One region of the Janthinobacterium algoris genome, then DNA from elsewhere that is predicted to be linked to it. Evidence: predicted binding sites of a transcription regulator. Region 1 holds the regulator's gene; the other holds the start of a gene.

Region 1 (7,400 bases):
GGGCGGGATTGGGCAGCGGGATCGCCTGCGGCGCTTCCATGATGATGGGCGGCGCGCCCTTTTCCAGGCTGAATGCCTGGCCGATGGCGTTCTGGAAGACGCGGTACTTGCCCTCGTTGACTTGCGAAATCGCATACATGACAACAAAGAAGGCGAACAGCAAGGTGATGAAGTCGGCGTACGAGATCAGCCAGCGGTCCTGGTTGTCCGGCTCCTCGTCATACTTCCTGCGCGCGCGCCGCATCATGCTCAGTGCTCGTGCAGCAGGCTGGCCACGCGCTCTTCGATGATGCGCGTATGGTCCCCCGTGGCGATGTCGTACAGCACGGCGGCCGTGATTTCATACTGCAGCACGCGGCGCGAGACGATGGCTTTGAGTTTATTCGCCACCGGCAGGAACAACAGATTGGCCAGGCCCACGCCGTAGATGGTGGAGACAAAGGCCACGGCGATGCCGCTACCTAATTTACTCGGGTCGGTGAGGTTTTCCATGACGTGGATCAGGCCCAGCACGGCGCCCAAAATACCGATGGTGGGCGAATAGCCGGCCGCCGATTCCCACACCTTGACGGCCTGGCGCTCGGCCAGCTCGTAGGCGGAGATTTCCACGTCGAGCAGCTGGCGCAGCTTGTCGGGGGCGATACCGTCGACGATCATGCGCAAACCCTTGGCGTTGAAGCGGTCGGCCGTGTTTTCCATCAGGCGCTCGAGCGCCAGCGGGCCGTCGCGGCGCGCCGTCAAACTCCATTGTCCGATGTCACGCGCCAGTGCGGCGCGCGTGTCGGCCGGCGGCAGGAAGACCCAGCGCAGCATTTCGAGGCCGCGCACGAAAGTGCGCAGCTGCGTTTGCAGCAGCACGGCGCCGAAGGTGCCGACAATGACGATGGCAAAGGCGGCCGGCTGCAGCAGGGAGGCCATCTTGCCGCCTTCCAGTGCCTGGCCGACCAAGAGGCCCGCCAGCGCCAGCGCCAGCCCGATTACGCTGGACCAGTCCACGCCAGCTCCCTCAAAGTTGCGCGCAGGCGCGCGACGGCCTGGGTATGCAGTTGCGAGACGCGCGATTCGGAGACACCCATCACCGCGCCGATCTCCTTCAGGTTCAGCTCTTCTTCGTAATACAGGCCCATGAGTATTTTCTCGCGTGGCGGCAGCGCGTCGATGGCATCGATCACGGATTGCCGGAAATCGGTATCGAGCAAGGATCGCAAGGGGTCGCTGTCCTCGTCCACGCAATGGCGGTCGAGGAAGCTGTCATTGCCGTCCGGGTCATGAAAGTCTTCGTAGTACAGCAATTGGTGGCCGCCGCCGTCGCCCAGCATTTCCTGGTAGTCGGGCAGCGACATTTTCAGCAGTTTCGCCACTTCCGACTCCGTCGGCGGGTGGCCCAGGCGCTGCTGCAGGGTACTCATCGCCTCTTCGATCTTGCGCATGTTTTGGCGCATGCTGCGCGGCAGCCAGTCGCTGGTGCGCAATTCGTCAAGCATCGCGCCGCGGATGCGCAGCACGGCATACGTCTCGAACTGCGCGCCATGCGTCTCTTCATAGCGGGTAATGGCGTCGAGCAGGCCGATCATGCCGGCCTGGATCAGGTCATCGACCTCGACCGAAGGCGGCAATTTTGCCTTCATATGGTGCGCCAGACGCTTCACCAGCGGAATGTGCTCCGTCAGCAAATAGTCCTTGTTCGATTTCCCTTTGACCGTGTACATAGGCTGCTTATTGTTTTAACTGCTATCGTGTGCTGATTGATGGAATCAGACGCTGAACTGGTGCGGGCTCCCCGTCTGGTACAAGGTGCCACCAAGCACCGGCGCCGCCGAACGGGCCAGCCGCTCGGCCAGTCCGCGAAACGCCACCGAGGCTCCCGCCAGCGGAAAGGCATCGACCACGCTGCGGCCCAGACGCGCCGCGCGGTGCAGATACTCATCGGCAGGCACCGACCCCATCGAGGTCAGTTTCACGGCCAGGTAGCGGCTCGCCGCCTGCGCCATATTATCGTATACCACTTTTGCCTCGGATTCGGAAGCGCCGGTGACCAGAATGCCAAACGGACGGCGTCCCAGTTCCTGGCTCAGGCGCTTGATCAGGCAGTACGCCGCCTTGATCGAAGTGGCGCTGGTCGAGACTTGCACCACGATGTCGGACGAGGCCATCAGCGGCACGGGGAAGCAATCGCCCTGGTCGGCCACGACGCCGTCGACCAGCACGATGCCGCTCTGGCGCGCCAGCACTTCGAAGGTCTTGCCCAGGCGGCGCAGTTCTTCCTCGCCCGCATAGTCCATGCTGTCCATCAGGTGGTTGCGCGCCCCCAGGCTGGCCACGCCAAAGCCTTGCGGCACTTGGTGGATGACCTGGTTCAAGGCGCACTGCTGGCGCGCCACGTCGCGCAGGCTGGCGCCGTGCGCCAATCCCAGGCGGGCAGCGACACCATCGATGCCGCCACTGGCGTCGAGCAGCAGCACATCATTGCCGCCGTAGGCCAGCGAGGCGCCCAGGTTGACCAACATGGCACCTTTGTCATCTTGCGGCGTGGCCGATAAAAATGTCAGCACGCGCGGCTGCGGGCCGGCCAGCATGCGGCGCAAGCCTTCGGCCTGGTCGAAATCGAAATTAGCCAAGGTGCACCCCGCGCGCTTCATTGTTGCGGGCGGCCGCCTGCGCCATCAGCAGCGGCAGTTCGGCATCGGAAAACTGCGTCGCCGCCGCATCGCGCTTGAGCTTGAAGGCGCGGTCGATCAGGTAGCCGCGGTCGGCCAGGTACAGATCTTCCGGCACGCGCTGGCCGTTCGACACATAAAACAGGTTCAGCTTCTGGCGGATCACCACGTCGAGCACATTGCCGATCGAAGCCGCTTCATCGAGCTTGGTCATGATGCAGCCGGCCAGGCCGCTGCCCTGGTAGGCGCGCACCACTTCATTCAGGGTTTCCTGGGTCGCCGTGGAATTCAGGCACAGCAGGCGTTTCACATCGGCGCCGGCGCCCGACAGCATGGCCACCTGTTCCGTGACCATCTGGTCGCGCTGGCTCACGCCCACCGTATCGATCAGCACCGTGTGCTTGTTTTTCAATTCTTTCAGGGCGATGCGCAAGTCCGCTTCATCCTTCACCGAATGCACCATCACGCCGAGGATCTTGCCATAGATGCGCAACTGTTCATGCGCGCCGATACGGTAGGCATCGGTGGTGATCAGGGCCAGCTTTTCCGGGCCGTGGCGCATCACGCAGCGGGCAGCCAGCTTGGCCGTGCTGGTGGTCTTGCCGACGCCGGTCGGCCCCACCAGCGCGAACACGCCGCCCTGCTCCAGCATGGCGTCTTCATTGGCCACCGTATTCAGGTTACGGCTGAGGACGGTCTTGATCCAGCGCATGCTTTGCGCGCCATCGAGGCCGGCGGGCAGCTTGTCGATCAGATAGCGCGCCAGGCTGGCCGAAAAGCCGGCCGCCAGCATTTCGCGCAGCACCACGGCTTTTTGCGGCTCGCGCTGCTGCGTCGAGCCCCACGAAATTTCCGCCAGTTGGGTTTCCATCATGCCGCGCATGGCGCGGATTTCATTCATCATGCCGCTCATCTCGGCGGCGGCATTCTCTTTGACGTGCGCCAGCGCGCTGGCCATCATCTGCTGCATGCGGGCCATGTCCACTGGCTCGGAAGAAGCCTGGCGCGGCGCTGGCTGGCGTTGTGTCGGGGTAGCCGGGCGCTGGGCCGGGGCTGCCTGACGCTGCGGCGTGGCGAACTGGGTCTGCAACTGGGGACGGGGCTGGGCCATTTCGGACGCGGCCGGCGGCGAGGCCAGCGAAGCGGCATCGTCATTGGCCAGCGCGAGGATTTCCACCACGCCATCGGCCTGGCGGTTCGACAGGATCACGGCATCGGGGCCCAGCGCTTCGCGCACCTTGCGCAGCGCATCGCGCGACGAGGCGCCCGTAAATTTCTTCACATTCATGACCGGCCTCCCAAGGCGGGGGTGGCGCAATATTGGCTGAACTGTGTGACCATCGTCGACTCCTGTTGCTTGGGTGCTGTCTTCCACATGGACACAGATCACCCGGACAGTTTCCATTATTAGCGATGCTTGGAGGAAACGATCGAAGGAACAGGATGGGAAAGTACCCGTTATTCAGTTTGCCAGCAGGAAATTGATGCTGAAAGTCAAGAATCGGGGCACCGTTCTCGCAGGAACGGCGCACTGATACATATTGAACAACTATTGTGCGCCCACCAAGCTGGTGACGCGAATGGTCTTGGTTTCCGGCACTTCCGCATGCGACAGCACTTTCAGCTGCGGCAAGGCGCGGCGCAGGAAGCGCGACAGCAAGGCGCGCAGCGGCGCCGGCACCAGCAGCACCGGCGTCAGGCCCAGCGCTTCCTGTTGCTGGGCAGCCAGGCCCGCCTGGTGCGCGATGGTATCGGCCAGGCCCGGCTCGATGCCGGCACCATCGCCGCCATTGCCCATGGCTTGCATCAGCAAGCGCTCCAGGCGGCTGTCCAGGGTCATCACGGACAGTTCGGCCGCGCCGGGGAACAGTTGCTGCACGATGGCGCGCCCCAGGGATACGCGCACCAGCGCCGTCAGCTCGTTCGGGTCTTGTGTATTGACAGTATGCTCGGCCAGGGTTTCGATGATGGTGCGCATGTCGCGGATATGCACGCCCTCGGCCAGCAGGTTCTGCAGCACCTTTTGCAGGGCCGACAGCGACAGCATCTTCGGCACCATGTCTTCCACCAGGCGCGGTGCATCCTTGCCCAGGTGGTCGAGCAGGGACTGTACTTCCGCGCGACCCAGCAGCTCGGAAGCGTGCGAGGTGATCAGATGATTCAAGTGCGTGGCTACCACGGTGCCCGCATCGACGACCGTATAGCCCATCGATTGCGCCTGGTCGCGCAAGCTCGCGTCGATCCAGGTGGCGGGCAAGCCGAACGCGGGGTCGTTGGTGGCCAGGCCCGGCAAGGTGCCGCTGGCCATGCCGGGATTAATCGCCAGGAACTGGCCGTTGAACGCTTCGCCCACGCCCACTTCCACGCCCTTGAGGGTGATGCGGTAAGCGGACGGCTTCAATTCCAGGTTGTCACGGATATGCACGGGCGGTGCCAGAAAGCCCACTTCCTGGGCAAATTTCTTGCGGATGCCCTTGATGCGCTTGAGCAATTCGCCGCCCTGCGTCTTGTCGACCAGGGGAATCAAACGATAGCCCACTTCCAGGCCCAGGGTATCGACGGGCATGATGTCTTGCCAGCTTGCTTCTTCCTGCTCGGGCGCCACGGTGGCTTGCGGCACGTCGGCCGGCGTCTGCGCCGCCTCTTTTTCCTGTGTGCGTTTCTTGCTAATCAGATAGGCGGAGCCGGCCAGCAGCGCGGCCAGCAGGAGGAAGACCATGTTCGGCATGCCGGGAATCAAGCCCATGCCGCCAATGATCGCGGCGGTAATGTACAGCACTTGCGGCTTGGCGAACAGCTGGCCCACCAGCTGCGTGCCGATGTCCTGATCGCTGGCCACGCGCGAAACGACGATACCGGCCGCAGTGGAAATGATCAGCGAAGGAATCTGCGCCACCAGGCCGTCACCGATGGCCAGCAGGGTGTAATTTTTGAGCGCGTCGGCAAAGCCCATGTCATGCTGCAGCAAACCCACCAGCAAGCCGCCGACGATATTGATGACGGTGACCATGATGCCGGCGATGGCATCGCCGCGCACGTATTTGCTGGCACCGTCCATGGCGCCATAGAATTCCGCTTCCTGCGCCACTTCCGTGCGGCGGCGGCGAGCTTCGTCTTCGCCGATCAGGCCGGCATTCAGGTCGGCATCGATGGCCATCTGCTTACCAGGCATGGCGTCCAGCGCGAAGCGGGCGCCCACCTCGGCGATACGGCCCGCACCCTTGGTCACCACGGTAAAGTTGATGATCGTCAAAATGATGAACACCACGATACCGACCGTGTAATTACCGCCAATCAGGAAGTGGCCGAACGCTTCAATCACCTTACCGGCCGCGTCGGCGCCCGTATGGCCTTCCGTCAGCACCACGCGCGTTGACGCCACGTTCAGCGACAGGCGCAGCATGGTCGACACCAGCAGGATGGTCGGGAACGCCATGAAGTCGAGCGGCTTGACCGTGTACAGCGCCGTCAGCAGCACGATGATGGACAGCGCGATATTGAAACTGAAGAAAATATCGAGGATGAAGGCCGGCAGCGGCAGCACCATCATCGCCAGCAGCATGATGATGATGATCGGCGCGGCGAGGCCCTTGCTGGCGTTGCTGCCCATTCCGCTGAGCCAGGCTGGCAATCTCAGGCCGTTCATGGTGTACTTCCTTTATTCTTGTTTGCTGCGTCTGCTGCGGCCTTGATCTGCGATGCGGGGTCGAGCGGATCGAGCTCCGCCGGCACGTCGAGTTTTTTCGGCTTGTCGGGCCGCTGGCCATGGCCACTGCCGTAGCTGCGCAGCTGGAATACATATGCCAGCACTTCGGCCACGGCGCCATACAGCGCCTCGGGAATCTCGTCGCCGATGTCCGTGTGCTTATACAGCGCACGCGCCAGGGCCGGCGCTTCCAGAATGGCGACCTTGTGTTCGCCCGCCAGTGCGCGGATCTTCGCCGCCACCTCGTCGATGCCCTTGGCCACTACCTGCGGCGCGCCGCGCGAATTCTCGCCATACTTCAAAGCCACCGCGTAGTGGGTAGGATTGGTCACCACCACGTCGGCCGTCGGCACGTCGGCCATCATGCGGCGGCGCGACATTTCATGCTGCATCTGGCGAATTTTTGCCTTGATCTGCGGATTGCCGTCCGATTCCTTCGACTCTTGCTTGACTTCCTGCAAGGACATTTTCATCTTGTTGGCGTAGTGCCACATCTGGTACGGGCCGTCGATGGCGGCGATCAAGCCCAATGCGCCCACGATCATCAAAAAGGCCGTGATCAGCAGGCTGATCAAATGGGCCGAACCGGCGCGCAAGGATTCGACGGACAGGCCCAGCACGGCGTCTTTCTGGTGCTGCATCACCATCCAGGCGACGACGCCGACGACGATGGTCTTGGCGACGGCCTTGAGCAATTCCACCAGCGCATTCTTCGAAAACATATTGCCCAGGCCGCGAATCGGGTTGAGCTTGCCAAAATTGGGGGTAAACGCCTTGGAACTGAACAGCCAGCCGCCCACCAGCACGGGCGACGCCAGGGCGACGAGCATGATGGCCAGCGCGTATGGCAGGCAAGTCAGCAAGACCGAGCCCACGTCGTAGCCAATGCGCAACATCATCGCGTCGGGATTGAGGATTTGCTCCCGGTCCAGGGTCAAGCCCGACACCATGACGGCCGTCAGCCGCCGCACGATGGCGTCGCCGGCAAACCACAGACAGCAGCCGGACGCCATCAGCACCGTAAACGTTGCCACTTC
Region 2 (7,400 bases), on a different contig from region 1:
CCGATCTTGCTGGAGAATGTCTCCACTTACCTGCGCTTTGCCGACGATGCCATGAGCGAGGCGCAATTCCTGGCGGAGCTGGCGCGCCGCAGCGGCTGCGGGCTGCTGCTCGATATCAATAACCTGTATGTGAACCAGTGCAACCACGGTGAAGATGCTCTGCTTGCCCTGCACAGTATCGCGCCGGGCAGCGTGGGCGAGTTGCACCTGGGCGGCCATTTGCGGACGCCGCACGCCGTGATCGACCACCATGGCGCCGCCGTCGCTGATCCTGTCTGGGACTTGTATGCGGCCGCCTTGCTGCGCTTCGGCGCCATTCCCACCCTCGTTGAATGGGATACGCATTTACCGCCGCTGAATATCCTGTTGGGCGAGGCGGACAAGGCGCAGGCCATGCTGGCGCGCCATGCGCCGCAGGTACCATGGCAGGGAGCGCTACTGGCGCCGCCGCCGGCTGCTCCTGCCACTCCTGCCACTCCTGCCGCTTCCGCCGCTTCCGCCGATACGCTGGCGGCCGGACAGCAAGCGTTTGCCACGGCCTTGTTTGATACTGTAGCAGCCCTGCCATCGTTTGCAGGAGAGGCGGTGCCGCAGCGTTTTTCACTGTACCGCGGCAACTTGAGCGCCACCTGGCGCCGCGTCTTGGGCCAGGCCTATCCCGTCGTGCTGGCGCTGGTGGGCGAGGATTTCTTTGGCGGCCTGGCGCGTGCGTACGGCCGCCGGCATCCGTCAGATAGCGCCGATTTGAACCGGTTTGGCGCCCGTTTCGCCGATTTTCTCGCTGCGTTCCCTCCCGTGAACGAGTTACCCTACCTGCCGGACATGGCGCGCCTGGAATGGGACGTGCACCTGGCCCATTACGCGGCCGATGCGCGGGGCCTGGCGCCCGAGTCGCTGGCAGCCTTGCATCTCGATCAACTGGAAGTGCGCCGTCTTGCCTTGCATCCCGCTTGCGCCTTGCTGGCATCGAACTGGCAAGTGGCAGCCTTGTGGCAGGCGCATCAAGAGGGGGATGGGCAGAGTGAAGGGCAGGCGATGTTTCCGCACGATATGCAGGTGGCGAGCTGGGCGCTGGTATGCCGGCCGTGCTGGAAGGCGCAGGTGCTGCTAGTGGATGCGGCGGCGCATGCGGCCTTGCTGGTCTTGCAGCAGGGCCAGACGTTTGGCGCCGCGCTCGATGCGGCGTTCGAGCTGGACCCGGCATTCGACCTGGCCGCACACTTGCGCCAGTGGCTGGCGCATGCGGTGCTGGCGGCGTGACGCTTTATTCGAAGGCCCGCAGCAGGCGCGCTTCGCCCGTCTGATCGCGGTACAGGGCATTCGCGGCCAGGGTGGCGTCCATCATGCGCGTGACTTGCTCCTCTTCGAAGCGGGCGAGTTCGACAGTGGCCGCGACCAGGGCCAGTTCCAGCCTGGCGCGCGCGCTCTGGTACAGGCTGCTGGTGTATTTGTCCGTGTTACGCAGCAATTCTTCCGCGTTTTCTATCACCTGGCGCAAGTCGCCGATCAGGCGTTCCTGGCTGCGCGTACCTTGTTCGGGATGGTCCATGGCGCTTCCCTTCTGCAATCGATATTTATCTGACAATAACGACGTGTTTGCAGCTTGATCCAGGCAGCCGGATGGCAGGAGTGCTGGCTGGGCGCATGGGGCTGCTTTCGCGCCCCATGCCGGGGTCAGACCGGGGCGACGACCGTGATACGGATATCGCCCACGCTGACGACCTGGCCGGCGCGGATCTTGGCGGTCTTGCGCAATTCCTTCTTGCCATCGACCTTCACCACGCCGCTATCGACCATGACCTTGCCTGCGCCACCGCTGTCGCACAGGCCGACCAGCTTCAATAGCTGGTTCAGCTCGACGAACTCGGATGTTAAATCAAAGCTTACTTTTTGCATTGTATCCCTTATTGCAACGATGTGTTTTAAACACTTTATGACGACCTCAACTAATCATAGTTTACCTGAAGCCGCCAGCGATGCAGGGTGGAAGTCAGCTTTTGTTGGGCCGCGTCATCTCCAATGGCACGATCCAGGCACTGAATTGCTCTTCCGTCACAAAGCCCAGGGTCAGCGCCGCTTCCTTCAAGGTCGTGCCTTCGTGCTGCGCCTGCTTGGCGATTTGCGCCGCCTTGTCATAGCCGATATGCGGCGCCAGCGCCGTGACCAGCATCAGCGAGCGTTCCATCAGTTCGGCGATGCGACCACGGTTCGGCGCGATGCCGTGCGCGCAATGCGCGTCGAAGCTGCGCATGCCGTCGCCCAGCAGGCGCGCGCTTTGCAGGAAGTTGTGCGCGATCAGGGGCTTGAAGACGTTCAGCTCGAAATTGCCCGAAGCGCCACCCACCGTGATGGCGACGTCGTTGCCGAACACCTGACAGCACAGCATGGTCAGCGCTTCGCACTGGGTCGGATTGACCTTGCCCGGCATGATGGAGCTGCCCGGCTCGTTTTCGGGGATAGTGATTTCACCGAGGCCGGAACGGGGGCCGGACGCCATCCAGCGCACGTCGTTGGCGATCTTCATCAGGGCCGTGGCCAGGGTTTTCAGCGCGCCATGGGCGGCCACCAGCGCATCGTGGGCGGCCAGGGCGGCAAACTTGTTGCTGGCCGTCTCGAACGGTTGGCCCGTCAGGCGCGCCAGTTCAAAGGCGATGCGGCCGGCAAATTCCACGTGGGCATTCAAGCCTGTGCCCACGGCCGTGCCACCGGCGGCCAGTTGCAGCAGCGGCGGCAACGATGCCGTGATGATGTGCTCGGCAAAGTCCAGCTGCGCCACATAGCCGGAAAATTCCTGCCCCAGGGTCAAGGGCGTGGCGTCCTGCAAATGCGTGCGACCGATCTTGACGATGTCGGCAAATTCCGTGGCCTTGGCGTCGAGCGTGGCGCGCAGCTGGCGCAGCGGCGGCAAGACTGTATTGGCGACGGCCAGAGCGGCCGCCACATGGATGGCGGTAGGAAAGATGTCGTTCGAGGACTGGCCCAGGTTGACGTCGTCGTTCGGGTGCAGCAGGCGCTCGGCGCCGCGCAAGCCGCCGATCAGCTCGGAACCACGGTTGGCCAGCACTTCATTCATGTTCATATTGCTTTGCGTGCCAGAGCCCGTCTGCCAGACGGCCAGCGGGAATTCTGCGTCATGCTTGCCGGCCAACACTTCGTCGGCCGCTTGCGTGATGGCGATGGCTTTCTTGCCATCTAATAGACCCAGGTCCAGGTTGACGTGGGCGGCCGCGCGCTTGACAGTGGCCAGGGCGGCGATCAGTTCGGGCGGCATCTTTTCCGTGGAGATATGGAAGTGCTCAAGCGAGCGCTGCGTTTGCGCTCCCCACAGCCGGTCGGCGGGTACGTCGATCGGGCCGAAACTGTCGCGTTCGATTCTGCTACTCATGGCATCCCTTTCATCGATGGAGGTGGAACGAGTGTACTCCAGGCGTTAAAAAGGCACAGGATGATGCTGTATTGCATCATTTTTGCCATGGCCCATCTATATTTTTGCGATTTCCTGCCGTTAAAGACAGGCGAGTTCCCCTTATTTATATTGTTATCAAAGCGATTAGTCCATGCAAAGCAGCATTGTTCCCCGTTGGTCCCTGAGCGCGTGCGCCGTCGCCAGTCTGGCCTTGTCGCCCGTCATGGCGGCAGAACTGGGCGAGATGGCGGTGCTGTCGCACGTGGGCCAGCCCTTGCTGGCCGAGATCGAACTGACGGCCCTGGCGCCCGAGGAAGCCAGCGGCGTGGCCGTGCGCCTGGCCTCGCCCGACGTGTACCGCGGCGGCGGCATCGGCATGGATCCGGCCCTGCAAACCTTGACGATCACCCCGCTGGAACGGGGTGGGCGGCACTATGTGCGCGTGACCACCCGGCAAGCGATCCAGGCAGGTCATGTGCATTTGTATTTGTTGTTGGGCAATGGCAGTGGCGCCATCGTGCGCCTCGGTACGCTGTGGCTGACGCCGGCACCGCCCGCCGCCGTCGCCGCCGTCGCCGCCGTCGCCGCCAGTGCGCCAGTCAGGCAAGCTATACCGGCGACTGTGCCTGTGCCGCTGGTGCAGCCACTGCCGCAGCCGCGCGCTGCGCCCGGCGCAACGCCGCCCGATGCCGCCGCGCTGGCGGCCCGCGCGCGCGCCGAGGGCCTGGTGCGTCCGGCGCGCGTGTTTGTGCCGCCGCCCGCCGCGCCCATGCCGGCTCCTCCTGCGTTGCGTCCGCCGCCGTTGCGCCGCGCCGCGGCGCCCGTGGCCGCTTGCGCGCCGCAGGCGGATGCTGGGCAGGCGGAAGCGTGCGTGGCGCTGGACCAAAAAAACGCGGCCCTGAATGAAAAACTCGGTGAATTGGAGGGCAAGATCGGCGCCTTGCAAAAGGCGCTGACGCTGCCCGCCGCTGCGACTGCTGCCGTTCCGCTTGCCGCAGCGCCTGCCGTGGCGGAGGCGCCCCATACCAAGCCCAAGCCCCTGCATGGGGTGCCAGCGGCTGACAAGGAAAAGAAAGCGGGTGGCAACGGCTTACTGTGGCTGGGTGTTGGCACCTTGACCTTCCTGCTGCTGACGGCGCTTATCGTGTATATCGTGCGCAAGCGCAAGCAAGCTGCGGGGTCGGGCGCGCCGTCGAAATACTGGGTCTTGCTGCGCAAGCCGTTCGGCCGCAAGAAGAAGGATGTGCCGGTGCTAACGAAAGCGCTGGAGGAGGAAGCGGCCGAGCCGGAACCGGAGCCGTTCTCGCGTTAGCGCTGCGGCAAGGCCGCGCTCAAATTTGATATAAAAAAAGATATTCAAAAAATACAGAAGGTGATTGTCTAGCGTATTGCCTATTTTTCAAAGATGGTGATATGATTACTCAGTGGACTTGCTCTACGACAAAACAGTCCCAGCCTGTCGCAGTCACCAACGATAGTGTGGCGCGGCAAACAGGTGTAGCGTTGCATAAACGCCTGGGTCTGGAAGCGGTTTGCGACGCCGACGATGTGCTCGTGAACGCCGGATGCAACCGGCAGCGAGGCGGCGCCAGGAGATACCTGGGGTTCGCCTTCCAAATTCCCCCTCCTTGCTTCTTGAGCGCCGCAGATGCCGCGCTCCCTGACACGGCGGCAGATGTAAAAAAAGCACCCTCGGGTGCTGTTTCTGGCGCTGCAAGCTTGCTTATTGAGTTACATGCGGGCGTGCGAACCTGGCATGGCATTCGACAGCTGCGTCATCCACGGTTCTGTAATCGCGCGGATTTCGCGGTCATTGGCCAGGATTTGCTTGAGCAAATCGATCTTGCGCAGGCGCGAGGCGCCAGCCAGGGCAGGTACGCTGCCCGTCATGGTCGTGCTGGCGACGCTGGCGCACTGGTTTTCCAGAGTATCCAAGCCATCCCAGTCGCTCGAACGTGCGGCCACAACCATTTTATTGGTCATTCCTGCAATATTTTCATACATCGAGAGAACGTCGTTGGAGGTCATGAGCACACCCGTAACTAGTGAATGGATTACTGCTTGTCTAGATTAACGGCGTGCTGATCGGGAACTTGAGGGTGTTTTTGAAAAAAAGTGAAAATAATTTAGATGATTGCTTGTATGCCGCCAGAATCGCCTGCCAAGCCGCATGCCCGCTGGCGTCGCGGTGACAGGGGAGCGTGTTGCGGCGCCTCAAAACGCGTTATGATTTTGCACACTACTGTCGTCACTTTGCCTGAAAGGATCACCATGCGCGTTGTCACTGCTGCCGCTTCCTCTTTCCCTGCTCCCTGGCGCAAGCGCGCCATGGCGCTGGCCCTGTCCGGCATCGCGCTGGCCAGCGGCGCCGTCCACGCGCATGACCAGGAGGCGGTCGCCAGTCCTGCTGCCGTGATGGCGGCGCCCAAGGCTGCCTCTGCCTTACCCGGCGACGACTTCTATGACTACGTGAATGGCGACTGGCTGCGCAGCACGGACATCCCCGCCGACCGCAGCAGCTGGGGCTCGTTCGCCATGCTTGCCAACGCGACCAACGAGCGCATCATCAGCCTCGTCGAAGGCTTGGCGGTGGCGCCACAGGCGGATGCATCGGCACGCCAGGTCAGCGATTTTTACCGATCCTGGATGGATGAAGCGGCTATCGAAGCGAAAGGCTGGGCGCCGCTCAAGCCCTTGTTGAGCAAGATCAATGGCATCCGCGACCAGGCGGGATTGGCCCGCGCGCTGGGCGAGAGCTTGCGCGCCGATGTCGACCCGCTCAATGCCACCAATTTTTATACGGAAAACCTGTTCGGCCTGTGGGTGGCGCAAGACTTGAACGACACCACGCGCAATGTGGCTTATCTGTTGCAGGGCGGCCTGGGCTTGCCCGACCGCGCCTTTTACCAGGGCGACAGCGCGCGCATGCAGGGCTTGCGCACGGGCTACCAGACGCATATCGCCGCCATGCTCAAGCAGGCCGGCTACAGCGATGCGCCGGCCCGCGCCGCGCGCGTATTTGCGCTGGAGCAGCAGATTGCCGCCAGTCACGCCAGCCGCGAGGATTCGGCCGACGTCGCCAAGGGCAACAACGCGTGGCGCGCCGCCGACTTTGCCAGCAAGGCGCCAGGCCTGGACTGGAAAGCCTTCTTCCAGGCGGCAGGGCTGGGCCAGCAGACGGATTTCATCGTCTGGCATCCGACGGCCATGACGGGTAGCGCCGCGCTGGTGGCGAGCGTGCCGCTGGCGACGTGGAAAGATTTCCTGGCCTTCCACGCGATCAACCATTTCAGCACCACCTTGCCGAAGGCGGCCGCCGACCAGCGCTTTGCCTTCTATGGCAGCGCCCTGAGCGGCACGCCGCAGCAGTCGCTGCGCAGCAAGCGCGCGCTGGCTGCGACGAATGCGGCCCTGAGCGACGCCGTCGGCAAGCTGTACGTGGAGCGCTATTTCCCGCCGGAATCGAAAGCCCGCGTGCAGGACATGGTAACGAATATCGTTGCCGCCTTCTCGCGCCGCATCGACAAGCTGGACTGGATGGCGCCGGCCACCAAGGCGCAGGCGCAGGAAAAACTCAAGACCTTGTACGTGGGCGTGGGCTATCCGGAACGCTGGGCCAGCTATGCGGGCTTGCGCGTGGTGCGCGGCGACGCGCTGGGCAATGTGCAGCGGGCGGAGCAGTTTCATTACCGGCAGGAACTGGCCAAGCTGAGCCAATCCCCTGACCGCAAGGCCTGGGCCATGCCGGCGCAGCTGGTCAACGCCGTCAACCTGCCGCTGCAAAATTCGCTGAACTTCCCCGCCGCCATCTTGCAGCCGCCGTTTTTCGATCCGCAAGTATCCGATGCGGCCAATTATGGCGGCATCGGCGCCACCATCGGCCATGAGATCAGCCATAGCTTCGATGACCAGGGCGCGCAGTTCGATGCCCAGGGCAAGCTGCGCGACTGGTGGACGCCGGCCGACCTGGCGCACTTTCAGACGGCATCAAAAC

Evidence for each region. The regulator FliA, encoded in region 1, starts transcription of late flagellar genes. The targets are predictions, from matches to a motif close to CTAAAGTTTNNNNNNNNNNNGCCGNTA.
Region 2: a site for FliA is predicted at 5,478-5,504, ahead of ACQ4W7_RS17860 (flagellar protein FliT). Genes of this name have one in related genera too.

Annotation. Positions count from the first base shown of each region.
Region 1 covers NZ_JBNYXZ010000001.1:282,912-290,311, reverse strand. Annotated here, with positions in the region: gene motD (flagellar motor protein MotD) at 1-244, opposite strand, end outside; gene ACQ4W7_RS01305 (flagellar motor protein) at 250-996, opposite strand; gene ACQ4W7_RS01300 (RNA polymerase sigma factor FliA) at 978-1,709, opposite strand; gene ACQ4W7_RS01295 (MinD/ParA family ATP-binding protein) at 1,755-2,618, opposite strand; gene flhF (flagellar biosynthesis GTPase FlhF) at 2,611-3,945, opposite strand; gene flhA (flagellar biosynthesis protein FlhA) at 4,207-6,303, opposite strand; gene flhB (flagellar biosynthesis protein FlhB) at 6,300-7,400, opposite strand, start outside.
Region 2 covers NZ_JBNYXZ010000011.1:191,586-198,985, forward strand. Annotated here, with positions in the region: gene bufB (MNIO family bufferin maturase) at 1-1,260, shown strand, start outside; gene ACQ4W7_RS17835 (hypothetical protein) at 1,265-1,549, opposite strand; gene ACQ4W7_RS17840 (RNA-binding S4 domain-containing protein) at 1,675-1,896, opposite strand; gene fumC (class II fumarate hydratase) at 1,991-3,385, opposite strand; gene ACQ4W7_RS17850 (type IV pilus assembly protein FimV) at 3,558-4,718, shown strand; gene ACQ4W7_RS17855 (hypothetical protein) at 4,799-5,023, opposite strand; gene ACQ4W7_RS17860 (flagellar protein FliT) at 5,138-5,434, opposite strand; gene ACQ4W7_RS17865 (M13 family metallopeptidase) at 5,678-7,400, shown strand, end outside.